DNA from 2 places in the Paenibacillus sp. GCM10027630 genome. Region 2 is predicted to be linked to the other one. Evidence: predicted binding sites of a transcription regulator. Region 2 holds the regulator's gene; the other holds the start of a gene.
The links. The regulator Rex, encoded in region 2, represses fermentation and respiration genes when NADH is low (regulators of the CRP and FNR family bind a similar motif). The targets are predictions, from matches to a motif close to TTGTGAAATATTTCACAA.

Region 1 (7,866 bases), on a different contig from region 2:
GCAAGCCAATAGCGATATGCCTCGTGGCGTATCCCCTTCGATTCCATGGGGACAAAGCCAGCTTCGCACCACATTCCAGGGATTCGGAGCTGTGATGCACCATTGGCTGTACGCGCTCAACAATCCGCATCCAGAGAAAAACCTGATCGGATTGACCATGCAGCCTATCGATGGAACTGCGCTCATATTCGGTATTACACGATCGGATCTGTCCAGCAACCCATTTAATTGGGAGCCCCGTAAAAAAGTGAGATATCAATCCGAGAGTGAAAACCCGGCATTAAATCCTTATGGCGACAATCCGAATATCCGCATCGATTTGGGTGAAGTGATCTCCGTATCACCTGCACTTCGCTACAATCATGCGACATGGCTTGATAATGCCAATCCTTCGCTGCCACATCCAGCGCTGAATGAATGGATTATCGAATATACCGCCCATCCAGAAGCTCGCTTGATCCTTGAGGACGGTCCTGTACGCGCTATTGAGCTGCACAAGCTGGAGGCACTGCCGGAATTCGAGCCGCTGGAGCCTGCCGTCCGCAGGGTCACCCTGCGTATCGTAGACTTGAAAAGCGGCAGTACTGTAGCCGCCAAACTTCACGTACATGGGGAGTCCGGCGAATATATAGCTCCCATCAACGGCCACCGTTTGCCCAATCCGCATTGGTTTGAAGATTACGGCGCCGAACATGTGCAAGGTCACCACTTCAGTGCATACGTCCCGGGAGCTGCCGAATTCAAGCTGCCGCTCGGCGATATTTATGTGGAGGTTACGAAAGGATTCGAAACCCGTCCGGTCCGTCAACGCTTCACCGTGACGGATACCACCGATACAATCGAAATCGGACTGGAGCGCGTATTGCCCTGGAGGCAGCGCGGTTGGGTTACTGCCGATACGCATGTTCATTTCCTGTCTCCCCTGACAGCGCTTCTGGAAGGCGAAGCGGAAGATGTCAACGTCATCAACTTGCTGACCAGTCAATGGGGAGAGATGTTCAGTAATCTTGGCGATTTTGACGGCAAAACGACAATAGGAAGCACCGAAAACGGAGGCAACGGAGAGTATTTGGTTCGAGTGGGGACCGAGAATCGCCAGCATATTCTAGGTCATATTTCTTTGCTAGGCTATGAGGGCAGCATGATACTGCCGCTCTGTACAGGCGGCCCGGATGAATCGCCGCTCGGTGATGCTCTGGAGGCCACTGTAACACAGTGGGCCCGGCAATGCCGTGAGCAAAACGGCTTAGCCGTGCTGCCTCATCTGCCGAATCCACGTGCAGAAGGAGCCGCCGCCATTGTTCTTGGAGAGATCGATGCCGTAGAGATGTGCTCCTTCGAGAACAAAGGAATCGATCCCTATTCGCTCTCGGACTGGTACCGTTACTTGAATTGCGGCTATCATGCGCCTGCGGTTGGTGGAACAGACAAGATGTCCCAGTCGACTGCAGTCGGGACGATCCGCACCTATGCTTTAATTAAGGATGCCCCTTTCACTTATGAAGCGTGGATGAAAGCAGTACGTCAAGGCGTTACCTTCGCTACCTACGGTCCGCTGCTCGAGTTCCGGATCAACGGTTATGAGATGGGCTCCATGATCCAACTGACCGATTCAGGTGGAACGGTTGACGTGGTTTGGGAAGTTTCTTCAGTTACTGTTCCTGTAACCAAGATTGAATTGGTTTGTAACGGCGAGTTGAAGGAAGTATATGCTGTCGATCCCAATAAAGGATCCTATGCGGGACATTGGTCGGTTCCTGTCAAGCAAAGCTGCTGGATCGCACTGCGTATAAGGGGGATGGATGCTGAGCACGGGGAAATCATCGCAGCCCATTCCAGTGCTGCGACTATTATCGTGGGTGGAAAAAAATGCTTTGATGCAAACGATGCCGTTACCATTCTGGAGCAGATCGAAGGCTCTACCGCTTATGTCAAGTCTCTGGCTACGAAAGCGGATGATCGAACCTTCAAGCATTTGCTCATGACGCTCACTTCCGCTCACCGTGCACTGCACAACCGAATGCATCAGCATGGTGTCATGCATCTTCACACACCGGCAGATGACCATCACCGGGAGCATCCCGTCCATGGTCAAGATCACGGCGGCCATAGCCATAGCCACTAACTCATAGGCTTATGGCAATGGCCAGGCAGAGTGCCGGGTTATTCCTCCCGGGCACTCAATATGCCCTCAGTTGGCCCGATGAAACGAACCTTGGTCCGTTCTTCGGTCACACTGACCCAATAAATGCTGCCGTTGCTTTGCTCAAAATACACCGGGCTGTCATGGGGCAGCCCGAGTATGGCAAGCAGCAGATGGTGGTTAAATCCACCATGGGCAAACAATGCCACGCGCTGGCCCATGAAACGCTCCAATAGCTCCTGCCATATGTCTGAGGCTCTCGCATGGCCTTTTTGAGAATTCTCATCGCCACTGCAATACCAGCCTTCCGCCTCTACATCATCGCGAAACTGTGTTTCCGGGTACAGCCGGTTCAACTCCGCCGCCGTAGGTCCCCGGTATACTCCTTTGTTTCTTACTTCGAACGTGTTTTTCCATATCTGGATCGGCAGCTTCAATGCTCTCGCCAGCGGTTGTGCCGTTTCGATCGCCCTGATCAAAGGACTGCTAATAAGCTGGTCAAATTTCCGGTCGGCCAAACATACGGCCACTCTGGCAGCCTGGCTGATGCCAAGCTCCGTCAATTCCCCATCCGGCACATCATGCGGTACGGTGTTTCCTATTGATTGGCCGTGTCGTATAATAAACAATTCCATTTCAGATCACTCCCGTTTATGAATTTACCTAACAGAACTAGACCGTTACTTGATCCCTGAAAAGGTGAAGGTGATACCCTGAATAAACACTTTTTGTTGCCATTCGGCTCCATATTGGGTTTTGAAGGATTGCTAACCAATCATGATCGTATACTGCGACTCCTCCGACAAGTAAAATAATGACCCTTGAAAGTCAGCCCAGCTGTGCATAAATTGAAATAAAGCTATCGTAAGCAGTGCCAGCTTCGTTAACGGAGCATGAACGAATATTAAGCTTAAGTTATTTTATTCATTAAGTTAATTATACTTGAACTCTATTCTGTTGTATACGTTTTCATTTTTACATTTTACAATAGTGCAGCTGCGCTCTGGACTCCGGTGTTTCTTATATCATAATGGCATCCTATTTAGTTCCGGTGTGATTTGTATCACATCCAATTAAATCGACTCCAGCTACAATAGCTTTATCCGATATATTCCATTGTTGCTATGTTTTATATTAAAAGGAGGCTCACGCGATGCAAATTGAAAAATTAAATCACCAGATCATTCCTGAAAACCCCGTTTCCAAGTTTTTGTTCAACAGCACCCAAGCGGGCTGGATATGGCTAATCGTTCGTCTATATGTCGGTTATGCCTGGGTTACTTCCGGTTGGAAGAAGGTAACGAGCGATGCATGGACAGGCGACAAAGCGGGCACCGCTCTCCAAAGCTTCATAAAGGGTGCACTCGCTAAAGCAGAGGCTGGCAAAGATGTTACAGACTGGTATGCGGGCTTCCTTGAAAGTGTGGTGCTTCCTAATGCCAAGGTATTCGGATTTATGGTTGCTTTTGGCGAATTACTGGTTGGGCTTGGGCTCATCTTAGGACTACTAACTGGAATTGCCGCTTTCTTCGGCGGATTTATGAATGCCAGCTTTTTGTTTGCAGGAACCTTAAGTACAAATCCGATTCTATTCATCCTTGCTACTTGGCTAGTGCTTGCATGGAAAAATGCCGGCTGGTATGGTTTGGACAGATGGGCGCTGCCTATTCTCGGGACCCCTTGGGGGCGAAAATCTCCGACGGATGATATAAAAACCAAACAGTTTTAATGGAGAGGACTTCTGATCCAAGTTTATCAGGAAAATGTCCCGTTAGTTACACCGTTGAATAGCATATTGGACCCTTTAACTGGAAATTCTCAAGCTAATTTCACCTATTTGTTCAAATATGCCAAGTATCAGATGGATTAGAGGGATGTTTTCCAGTTAGATGGATTCCTAGCGATATCCAAGACAGATTAGCGGGAGAATTTCCATCTACCGTATTTATTTCAGCAGTAGTGTCAAATCCTAGCCTCCCAGGAAAAGGCAGACTCCCCCGATAAGGGGCTGTCTCCCTCTTCTGCTGTCCTCCTCGTTTCGGTGGCACTCAGCCCTGGAGATAGCGGACATAAACGGCTATCCTTTACTACAAGTAGCCCTCATGAGTAGAGTCATATATGTGCAAAAGAACCTTCAGTACACCAACTATAACAGTTGGAACTGAAGGTTCTTTTCTTTTGCAGCCTAATAATAAGGGACTACTTAGCTGCTTTCATCCATTCCGGTTTAGAGAAGCCTTTGAACTGCTCGTCAATAATTTTTTCGAACTCTTTGGACTGAACCGTTTCTTTCAAATCCTTACCAAGCTGAGCATCCACATCTTTCGTGTTCACAACCAGCACGTTACGGTAATTTTCTGCCATGTTTTCCAGCTTCAAAGCGGAGGTTAAATCCATCTTAGCAGCAAGAGCGAAGTTCCCCGGTACTAAAGCCAGATCAGAGCTGTCCACTGTTCTTGGAAGCTGAGCGGCCTCAAGTGGTTTAATATTAAGCTTCTTTGGATTTTCGTCAATATCTTTCTCAGATGCTTTAGCCGGATCGATATCCTTTTTAATTTTTACAAGACCGATATCCTGAAGCAGAACTAATGAGCGAGCCAGGTTAGACGGATCATTCGAAATCGTTAAAGTGCTGCCTTCTTTGATTTCATCCAAGGATTTGAATTTTTTGGAATACAAGCCCATTGGCGCTGTCGGTACGCTGATAACTTCCTTTAGATCCAGGCTGTTGTCTGCAGCGAATTTCTTCAAATAAAGTACATGCTGGAACAGGTTAGCATTCAAGGAGCCGTTCGCAAGCGCTTTGTTAGGCTGAACGTAATCGTTGAACTCAACAACTTCGATAGTATAGCCTTTCTTCTCCATGATCGGCTTAACAGCTTTAGTTATCATATCGCTATAAGGACCTGCGGTTGCACCGATTTTCAACGCTTTTTTAGGCTCTTCTTTCGTCGGCGCCGTATTTCCTGCAGCGTTATTCGTTGTACCTGCTCCTGATTTGGTGCCGCATCCGGCTACAAATAATGAAAAGGCCAGTGTCAAAGCCATAATAATAAAAATGTTCTTTCTCATGATTTCAGACTCCCTCTTGATGTGTTTTTATTTGATCAACGTTTATCCACTTTGCGCGCAGCCCAATCACCAAGAAGCTGGATGATTTGGACTAGAACGATTAGTAAAATAACCGTTGTAAATAATACTTGATTGTCATAACGGTAATACCCAAAACGGATAGCTAAATCGCCAATGCCCCCACCGCCAACCGTACCGGCCATAGCCGAGAAGCCCAGCAGGCTGACAGCTGTAATCGTCAACCCGGAGATGATACCCGACTTGGCTTCAGGCAGCAGCACCTCGCGGATAATCAGCCACGGCTTAGCTCCCGCAGCGACTGCCGCTTCTATGACACCCTTGCTGACTTCCCTCAAGGAAGCTTCTACAAGCCGCGCGTAGAAAGGAATTGCAGCCACGGATAACGGCACCGCCGCGGCAGATGGACCAATGGTCGTTCCGAGAATCCATTGAGTGAACGGCAGCAGCAGTACTAATAAGATAAGGAACGGAATCGACCGGATTATGTTGGACAACACGCCTAACACCATGTTAACGAATCTATTTTCCGCAAATAAGCCCCTGTCGCTGATGAACAGCAATATTCCCAGAGGAATACCTATCACAATCGCTAGAATGAGCGACACACCGCACATATATAAGGTTTCATAGAACGCCTTAAGCATGTCCGGAAGCAATTTAATCAAAGCATTGTCACTCATTGGTTACGATCTCCTCCACACCGCAGGACTGGTCCACTAGAAACTTCAGCGCGTGCTCAATCTCTTGGATACCGCCCGTGACTTCCATAATAAACATCCCAAGGGGCTTGTCCCCGATATAATCGATTTTGCCATGGATGATGTTGGCCTTCACAGGAATAGCTTTAAGCATTTCATAAATAATAGCCTGTTCTGCTGCCTCATTCTTGAACAATATCTTCACAATTTTGCCGTTCGGATCCCGTTTATCCCACAGCTTCTGGGGCAGCTTGAACTCCAATGAGTTCTGAACGAATTCTTTGGTAAGCGGCTGTACCGGATTAGCAAAAATATCGTAAACCGATCCCTCTTCGACGATTCTTCCGTTATTCATAATAGCAACGTGATGGCATAAGTCCTTCACAACATCCATCTCATGAGTAATGAGGACAATGGTTAACCCTAGCGTTTGGTTGATCTCCCGGAGCAGCGTCAGTATCGATTGCGTTGTCATTGGATCGAGTGCAGAGGTCGGTTCATCACAGAGGAGTACCCGCGGATCATTCGCCAACGCCCGTGCAATCCCGACCCGCTGCTTCTGGCCTCCACTCAGCTGAGCGGGATAATTGTCAGCTTTGTCCGATAGCCCAACGAGCTGCAGCAGCTCTTGAACCCTCTTACCAATGACAGAGGCCGGCTTACCGGCCGCTTTCAATGCAAAGGCTACATTATCGAACACGGTCTTGCTGCTGATAAGATGAAAATGCTGAAAAATCATCCCGATCTTCTGCCTCGCGAGCCTCAGATCACCCGTGGAAAGAGACATCAAATTCACACCATCTACCAGCACCTCGCCGGAAGTAGGCCTCTCAAGCAAATTGATGCAACGGAGCACCGAGCTCTTACCCGCTCCACTGTACCCAACGATACCGTAAATTTCTCCTTTACGGACCGTCAAATTCACATTATCAACACCTATAACCGTTCCTTTTTTCGTTCTATACTCTTTATGTAAATGTTTCAGGTTGATCATGCATGTCCCTCCAAGATGATAAAAACGCCTTTTCCATTAGAAAAGGCATCACCTTCGTAGCTTACTTGTTGTTTATACAGAGAACTATATAATTATATATATCCCAGTCAGAAGCTTTAGTAATTGCAATAAATTCCAATTAATGGTTATTTAAACAAGAAAAATTCAAGCATTGAAGTACTGACAACACAACAAATCGTACTATTATAGTCGGATATTGTCAATGCAGTAAATGTATCCATTTATTGAACAGTGGTAATTTTTGTGTATCTTAATCTAGTATTTATATAATCTCCATATCCATGTAGTGGGTCGCCTCTGCAAGTTCAACCACTGAACCCATCGCATTAAGAGGATGCAGCTTTCCTTGATAAGCAAAGGATGCATTTCCGGTTTCTTCCGAAACGATGAGCACCAGCGCATCTGTCCTCTCCGTTAAACCTATCGCCGCACGATGTCGGGTCCCCATTTTTTTATCCTCTTCCACTAATAAAGCTGAAACCGGCAGGATATTGGCCGCTGAAATTATCCGGTCCGACTTAATCCATACAGCCCCGTCATGCAGCCGATTTCCAGGATAAAAGATAGACTCCAACAGCGAATGACTCAAGGTCCCTTCTATTGAAATGCCGGAGTGGATGAAGGCGTTCAGGTTATCTTTTCTCTGAATGACGATCAGCGCACCATGCCGACGCTCGGATAAATGCCGAATACTTATGGCGAGCTCTGAGTAGCTGCTTGTAAAAGACGACAGGTAGCATTGCAGATAGAACGAAGCCGCTAAAGACTCCACTGTATTGAAGGCTTCCCTGACTTTTTCAAATTCGTTCAAAAGACAATGAGCCTCTGCATCCAAAAGCTGTAAGCTATGCTCTATTTCAGCTGCAATATAGTTCAAATGCTGTTTTAGCTGGTCTTTCATAGGAGATACATCACAA
Region 2 (7,866 bases):
CATCGATGAAGAGCTTATTGAGCTGTTAGATATGCTGCCCAATGAGAAGGTACAGATTGTCAATAATAACAATGGTGCCCGATTTGAAACCTACATTATCCCGGGTCCCCGTGGATCAGGAGTTATTTGTTTGAATGGTGCGGCGGCCAGAATGGTTCATGTTGGAGATACCGTAATTATTTTATCTTATGCGATGATGACGGATGAAGACGCAAGAAAGCATCAACCTCAAATAGCAATTATGGGCGAAAACAACCGAATTATAAGTGTTCTAAAAGAAGAAATTCATTCCACCGTCATGTGACGCATGAAAAAGGCCGCCGAAACAAAAAATGAAAGTATGCTCAACGTTAAGGTGGGATGCAATCATTATGTTCAAACAACTATTTGCCTCCATGAATGAAATGCTCGACGAAGTGAATGATCAGTTCGCAGCTGCGTCCGGTTCCCAAAGAAAAGAGCTGCAAGAAAAGCTTCACACGTTGAAGGCTATGAGCGACACGTATATTGAAGAGTGGCTTTTGTTTGAAGAAAAGCTTGCAGCCTTTTACCAATTGCACCAGCCAGTGTCGGTCAATGATTTATTGGATCCGGAATTGGCTGGGAAACGTTCAGATGCCTTTTTAAAAGGTCAGGGCTTCTATAAGCTCTTGATGTATGAAGAAGCAATTAGAGAGTTTAAAGCAATTGTTAACAAGCAGCCGGAGTTTACATTAGCGAGGATCTACTTGGCAATGAGTTACTTGCAAAAGGGAGAAATATCCGAAAGCTACAATCAGTTCCATTTCTTATCCCAAGTAACAGAAAATAATCGTATGAGAGCTATTTCCTATAGCGCAATGGGCTGTATTCAAATTCAATATCAGAATATGGATAAAGCATTCGAATATTTTGCCATGGCACATCATTCGGATCCATCCAGTGTTGAGCCACTAATGGAAATGGGTTTATGCTCCGAAGTAAAAGGAAAGCTGTATTTTCTACAGCATCCTGCAAGAAATTAGTCGTTTTTTAGAAATTCTAGCAGTAAGTTTACTATTCCCTTTTCCCATGAGTATTGGTATGCTTAGAAAGAAATTGGGAATGAAGGGATTGACATAAGGGTAATGAAATTCGCGGTTTTGGATTTTGAAACGACCGGGAGCCAGTCTACGGATCGCATTATTCAGGTTGGCCTCGTCATTATACAGGATGATTACATCATTGACAGGTATACCTCCTTGGTAAATCCCGGGATCGGTATACCTTCTTCTATAACTGCATTGACTGGAATTGACGATAGTATGGTTGCAGATGCGCCAGAGCTTGATAGCGTTATGGGAAACATGGTGCCTTTGCTTCAAGATTGTGTGCTCGTCGGCCATAACATTGCTTTTGATTTAGGTTTTTTGCAGAGGGCTTTAGACGAGGAAGGCTATTTTCCGTTTGATGGCAAAGTGTTAGACACCATGGACACGCTGAAGGTACTCTACCCGTCATTATCGAGCTTACAGCTTAGTATGGTGTGCCTTGCCTTCGGTATTGAGCACGAACGTCCACATCAAGCAGACAGCGACGCAGAAGTAACAGCCTTAATTTGGATTAAGTGTCTTCAGAAATTTCAAGCATTACCTTTGTTAACGCTGCAGAGGTTGTCATTGATTTTTGATGAAGTAACGACTGACTTCGGCTGGTTTATCCAAGAGATGAAAGCGTATAAGGAAATGTTCACAACCATTGATTCCGATACTGCTCACTATTTTCGGCAATTTGCTATCAATGTTGACGATTGGGGAGAGGATGAGCCAATTCGTAGTGAACAGGATGTTAAGGGATTGCCGGACACCTTTGCATTATTCTACGATGAGCTGAAGCAAGCGTTAAAGCAGCGCTTTGAGTCTTACGAGGATCGTGAAGCTCAGGTTCGTATGCTCGAGGAAGTAGAGGCTGCTTTCCAGCAGGGCCAGCATCTCATGATTGAAGCGGGAACAGGTACCGGTAAATCGCTTGGTTATTTAATCCCTTCTTTATATTATGGCCTTAAACAAGATAAGAAAATAATAGTAAGTACCCATACAATCAACTTGCAGGAGCAGATTCGTGAAAGAGATATTCCGCTTCTGGAGGATTTATTTCCTGTAGGATTTCAGGCTGCAGTGCTTAAAGGCAGAAGCCATTATTTATGCTTGCGTAAATTTGAGCAGAAGATGAATGTTCAGGACTTTGAGAATGGTAAAGATGATCGGCTGTCAGCAGGACAAATGCTGGTATGGCTTAGTGAAACGAAGCATGGGGACGATGAGGAGCTGCATTTTGGAAATAAAGGTGTGCAGTTTTGGCATTCTGTTGCAAGTGATACGGATTCTTGTTTAAACAGGGCTTGTCCCTGGTTTAAGAAATGCTTCTACCATCGTGCAAGGCATCAATCAAATACAGCAGACGTCATTATTACGAATCACTCTTTGTTATTTACTGATATGAAAGCGGAGAACAGGCTTCTGCCTAGCTACAAGCATCTTGTAATCGATGAAGCTCATCATTTTGAAGAAGTTGCTAGCAAGCATCTGGGTATAGAGCTTTATTACGGAGCTTTCTTGAGTACCCTTTGGTGGTTGTTTAAGGATAGCAGGAGCGGTCAATTACCGCTGCTTCGCTTAAAGCTGCAAAAGCACGAGAAGGATCAAATACAGACCTGGTGTCAATCAATAGATGAAGTAACGCCTAAACTGCTGCAAATTAAAGAAGAGTGGGATGAGCTGGCTGAGCTGCTGTATCAGCTGGTAGTAACTCGCTCTGACCCTTCGCAATCCGAAGCCGGCCAGCTAGTGTACCGGGTTAAAAAAGATGAAACACCCAACGGTTGGGACAAACTTCTGGTGCTTGAGGATAATATTTTCATTCATATGAATGAAGTTATAAAGAGGCTGGAAAAGCTGTTTAATGAGATGAAAGAAATGCAAGATGAGTTGGACATTCAAGGGATATTAACCGATTTAAACGGAACTCTCAAGGAAATGTACCGCCACCGTGATAATTTACATTTTTTTATGACCATGCCCGACGATAATTATGTGTATTGGATTGAAGCGGGGAATGGTAAAAGCAAGTCGCTTCAGCTGGTAAGTGTACCTATTGATGTAAGCTCCATGCTGCAGCAATCTTTCTTTGGTATAAAAGATAGTGTCATTCTGACTTCAGCAACCTTGTCGGTTGGCAAATCATTTGATTATACATGTGAGCAGCTAGGCTTGGAAACTAAAGAAGATGAGAGCAAGCTGAAGACGGTTCAGCTTCCATCCCCGTTTAATTATCGGCAGCAGGCACTTGTCGCCATCCCAAGAGATTTTCCAAGCATACGCGGCAATAACGGCGAAAAAATATTTATGGACCATCTGAGTATGTCTCTCGCTGAGGTAGCTTTGGAAATGAAGGGACGTATGCTGGTGCTGTTCACCTCAAACAGGATGCTAAAGCTGGCACATACTGCATTGAAAGATAAGCTAAGTCCATTTGGCATCCAAGTGCTTGGGCAGGGAGTAGACAGCAGTAATCGCAGCAAGCTGACAAGGCTTTTTCAAAGCAGTCCCGCGAGCATTTTACTTGGTACTAGCAGCTTTTGGGAAGGAGTGGATATTCCGGGGGAAGCATTGAGCTGTCTGGCTATTGTACGTTTGCCTTTTCAACCTCCCAACCATCCGCTTGTTGAAGCGAAAACTGAGAATTTGAAGAAGCTGGGTCATAATCCCTTTATGAAGCTATCGGTGCCTCAAGCGGTTATTCGCTTTAAGCAAGGTTTTGGCCGTCTCGTAAGAACGGCGAAAGACAGAGGCATAGTTATCATATACGATACGAGGGTAATTGATACGACCTATGGCAAGTATTTTCTATACTCTCTGCCAGGTCCCAAAATAGAACATATGCCTACAAGTCAATTAGTTCCGAGAATCAAGCAGTGGATGGGGGAAAGCGATATATGAAAACATTAAAAATATCGGAAGCAGTTGTCCGCAGACTGCCGATTTATTTGCGCTTCCTTAACGAGCTGAGCAAGAAAAATGTGCATACTGTTTCATCCCAGGATCTAGGTATTAAGCTTGATTTAAATCCGGCGCAAATACGCAAAGACCTTGCCTATTTCGGTGAATTTGGCAAAAAGGGCATTGGTTATGATGTAGATTATTTGATCGAGAAAATCCGCCAAATTCTTAAAATTGACAAGGTGATCCCAGTTGTATTGGTTGGTGCCGGGAATTTAGGCCGAGCGCTCTGCAATTATAATGCTTATCTTAAGGATAATATGAAAATTGTCGCTATTTTTGATGAGCTTCAGAGCAAGGTAGGGGAGTCAATCAATCATTTGAAAGTAAAGCCGATGAAGGAGCTTAAAGAAACTATACAAGGCTTGAACATTCGGATTGGAATTATTACAGTGCCTGCAGCAGAAGCCCAGAATGTTGCAAACCAGTTTGTTGAAGGCGGAGTAGAAGCTATTTTAAATTTTGCTCCGATTATTATAAAAGTTCCGAGTGAGGTGCGCGTGCATCACGCTGATTTTACTACTGAGCTGCAAAGCTTGGCGTATTATTTGGATGAATAGTCAACAGTATGGATTATTAGACATAAAAAGAACGTCAGGAGCTCCTGACGTTCTTTTTATGTTCACTATTACTCTAAAAGAATAGGAATACGACTTTGTAAAGCAGAAAAGCAACAACCATACTAATTGGAATTGTAATGATCCAGGTCATAACCATTTTCGTAACCGTCGCCCATTTCACATCATGGAATCTCATAACAGATCCGGTACCAATAATGGATGATGAGATTACATGAGTAGTGGATAAAGGCATTCCCATATGGGTAGAAACTTGAATAACTATGGATGAGTTTAAATCAGAAGCGAAGCCGTTAATAGGTTCGATCTTGATCAGTTTTTTACTCATTGTTTTAATGATTCGCATACCGCCTATCGATGTGCCTAACCCCATAGCTATAGCGGCGCTTATTTTAACCCATAAGGGGACATCCATGGTGGTTTGATAGCCTAAAGTGACGAGAGCAAAAACCATGATTCCCATCGCTTTTTGAGCATCGTTCCCTCCGTGGGATATGGATAGTAACCCGGCAGAAATAATTTGAAAAAATCGGAAGGTTCTATTGAGCTTGGATCGTGAATGATTGCCGCCTACAATGATAAGCTGACGAATAATCCACATGATGATAAAACCTGTTCCAAAAGCAACTATTGGAGATAAAACCAAAATTAGAATAATTTCTCTGAAACCACTCCAATTGAGTGCCGCTGTCCCGGCTCCAGCTATAACACTACCAGCTAAAGATCCGATCAAAGTATGAGAGGAAGAAGAAGGGATTCCGAAATACCAAGTCACTAGATTCCAAATAATAGCGGACAAAAGTGCGGCAATAAGTATGGGTACACCATTCTCAATTTCGGCCGGATTGGCTACTTTTCCACCGACGGTTTTGGCTACCTCTGAAGATAAGAATGCGCCAACGAAATTCAAAATCGCCGCATAAAAGACAGCAACTCTTGGAGTTAGCGCTCGGGTAGAAATTGAGGTGGCAATGGCATTGGCTGTATCGTGAAAGCCGTTAATAAAGTCAAACAGCAGCGCCAGTCCAACAATGATCAACAATAAGGTTAACATAGTCTCCTCCTACCAAATATGGACGACTGCTTACGAATAACGCAATACTACGCTTTCCAGTATATTTGCAACATCTTCACAGGCATCTGTTGTTTGCTCCATACGTTCATAAAGCTCTTTCAGCTTAAAATCATGATATGGATCTTTAGGGTTTAGAAATATTTCTCTGATGCCTTCCCTCATTAGACGATCGGCTTCGTTTTCGAGGCTGTTGATTTGAACCGTGTGCTCGGTCATTTGCATGTACTTTTTCTTGGAAAGCAGCTTGAAAGCATCGAGGATGTGCTGGCAGCTTGCTACAATAACCGCGGAGAATTCTTTCATATACTTATCGCTCTCGGAGATATTCAAATAGTCAAAACGGGCAATCGTGGCTTCAATGCCGTCAATTACATCATCGACCTTTGAGGCAAGCTCCATAATATCCTCGCGGTCTAGCGGGGTGATGAATACTTTGTTAAGACCTTTAAAAATTTGGTGCGTAATCTGATCTCCTTTATGCTCCAAATCTTTCAGCTGCGGGTAAAACGTAGCGGGCGGTTGATCTCCCATGATGGCATTACGAAACATTTGTGCAGCATGTAGCGTATTTTCCGATGCTTTAATCAGCAGCAGCAAAAAGTCAGTGTCATTTTTTTTTGCAAAAAGCATGAAGCAGCCTCCTCGATTGTGTATTTTAACAATAAGTTAACAATATTCTTGTAATATGTAGAATTTTGCCGAGAAAAATTAACACAAAATTAAAAATAACACAATAGACAGATGGATTGCAATCATAGTTTATCCAATTTAGAATATGTTCATCAAAGTGTAAAAATGTAATGTAAGCAAGGTTGCATTAGCTAATGTTACTTGATTTCTGTGGATTGAAGTTGTACAGTTAAATTTGGTTATTAATGCGCGCGAAGGGATATGTGAAATAATGAAAAAATGGATTATTACTAATGGTACTTTTATTACAATGGACGAGCAAAATCCTGTACTTCAAGGATGTATGGTTGTAGAAAATAATCAGATTACATATATAGGTAAAAATGCTCCGCAGCCTCTTGATTATTATGACGAACAAATTGATGGTTCTAAGAAGCTGTATATGCCGGGTTTAGTTAACACTCATAATCATGCAGCCATGTCTTTGCTTCGCGGCTATGGGGATGATTTGGCGCTGCAGGTTTGGCTTCAGGAGAAAATGTGGCCGATGGAAGGCAAATTTACGGCACATGATGTTCGGTGGGGATCGCTGCTATCTATTATAGAAATGCTTAAAGGTGGAACGACTACTTTTGTTGATATGTACGATCACATGAATGAAGTAGCCAAAGCGGTGGAAGAAAGCGGGATGCGTGCAGTCCTAACTCGCGGAGTTATAGGATTGTGCCCGCCAGACGTTCAAACGGCCAAGCTAAGCGAAGCAAAGCAGTTTGCTCTTGACTGGCATGGTAAAGCTGACGGACGTATCACTACGATGATGTCGCCGCATGCTCCCTATACATGCCCGCCTGATTATATAGAAAAGATTGTACAGGTTGCTCATGATCTGCAGCTTCCAATCCATACGCATATGTCCGAAACAGCACGTGAGGTTCAAGATAATGTAGATCAGTACGGGGCAAGACCTGTTGCTCATTTGGCCAAGCTAGGTGTTTTTTCCAGACCTGCACTGGTTGCCCATGCTGTTCATTTGACTGATGAAGAAATAGATATATTAAAGCAGTATGACGTTCGTGTTTCTCACAACCCGGGCAGCAACTTAAAGCTGGCTAGTGGTGTGGCGCGGATACCGGAGCTGCAGCGCAAGGGAATTATGGTTTCTCTTGGAACAGATGGTCCTGCAAGCAACAATAACCTGGATATGTTCGAGGAAATGAGGCTTGCTGCCTTGATTCATAAAGGGGTTTCCGGTGATCCGGTTGCCGTTCCGGCTGATTCGGCGCTGCGTATGGGGACGTTGGATGGTGCCAGATCGATTTGGCTAGAAGATGTTGGCGCGCTGCAAGCGGGAATGAAAGCTGATTTCATTGCATTGAATATCGATCAGCCTCACTTTTTCCCGAAAACGAATTTCATTTCCCATGCTATTTATTCAGCATCTGCCAAAGATGTAGTTGATGTATGGGTCGATGGAAAAATGCTCGTTAAAAATGGTGAGTGTCTGACATTAGATGAAGAAAAAGTGCTGTTTGAAGCACAGCAGTGCTTCGAGCGTTTGGTTGGACAA

Region 1: the regulator Rex is predicted to act here: its motif matches at 3,195-3,212, upstream of ACFQ0C_RS10910 (DoxX family membrane protein).

Annotation. Positions count from the first base shown of each region.
Region 1 is NZ_JBHTGY010000021.1:141,035-148,900, forward strand. Features, by position in the region: gene ACFQ0C_RS10900 (CehA/McbA family metallohydrolase) at 1-2,125, shown strand, start outside; gene ACFQ0C_RS10905 (histidine phosphatase family protein) at 2,164-2,778, opposite strand; gene ACFQ0C_RS10910 (DoxX family membrane protein) at 3,297-3,872, shown strand; gene ACFQ0C_RS10915 (MetQ/NlpA family ABC transporter substrate-binding protein) at 4,343-5,215, opposite strand; gene ACFQ0C_RS10920 (methionine ABC transporter permease) at 5,251-5,916, opposite strand; gene ACFQ0C_RS10925 (methionine ABC transporter ATP-binding protein) at 5,909-6,928, opposite strand; gene cdaS (sporulation-specific diadenylate cyclase CdaS) at 7,212-7,866, opposite strand, start outside.
Region 2 is NZ_JBHTGY010000058.1:10,897-18,762, reverse strand. Features, by position in the region: gene panD (aspartate 1-decarboxylase) at 1-304, shown strand, start outside; gene ACFQ0C_RS29045 (tetratricopeptide repeat protein) at 372-1,004, shown strand; gene dinG (ATP-dependent DNA helicase DinG) at 1,107-3,956, shown strand; gene ACFQ0C_RS29035 (redox-sensing transcriptional repressor Rex) at 3,953-4,576, shown strand; gene ACFQ0C_RS29030 (inorganic phosphate transporter) at 4,650-5,648, opposite strand; gene ACFQ0C_RS29025 (DUF47 domain-containing protein) at 5,679-6,299, opposite strand; gene ACFQ0C_RS29020 (amidohydrolase) at 6,571-7,866, shown strand, end outside.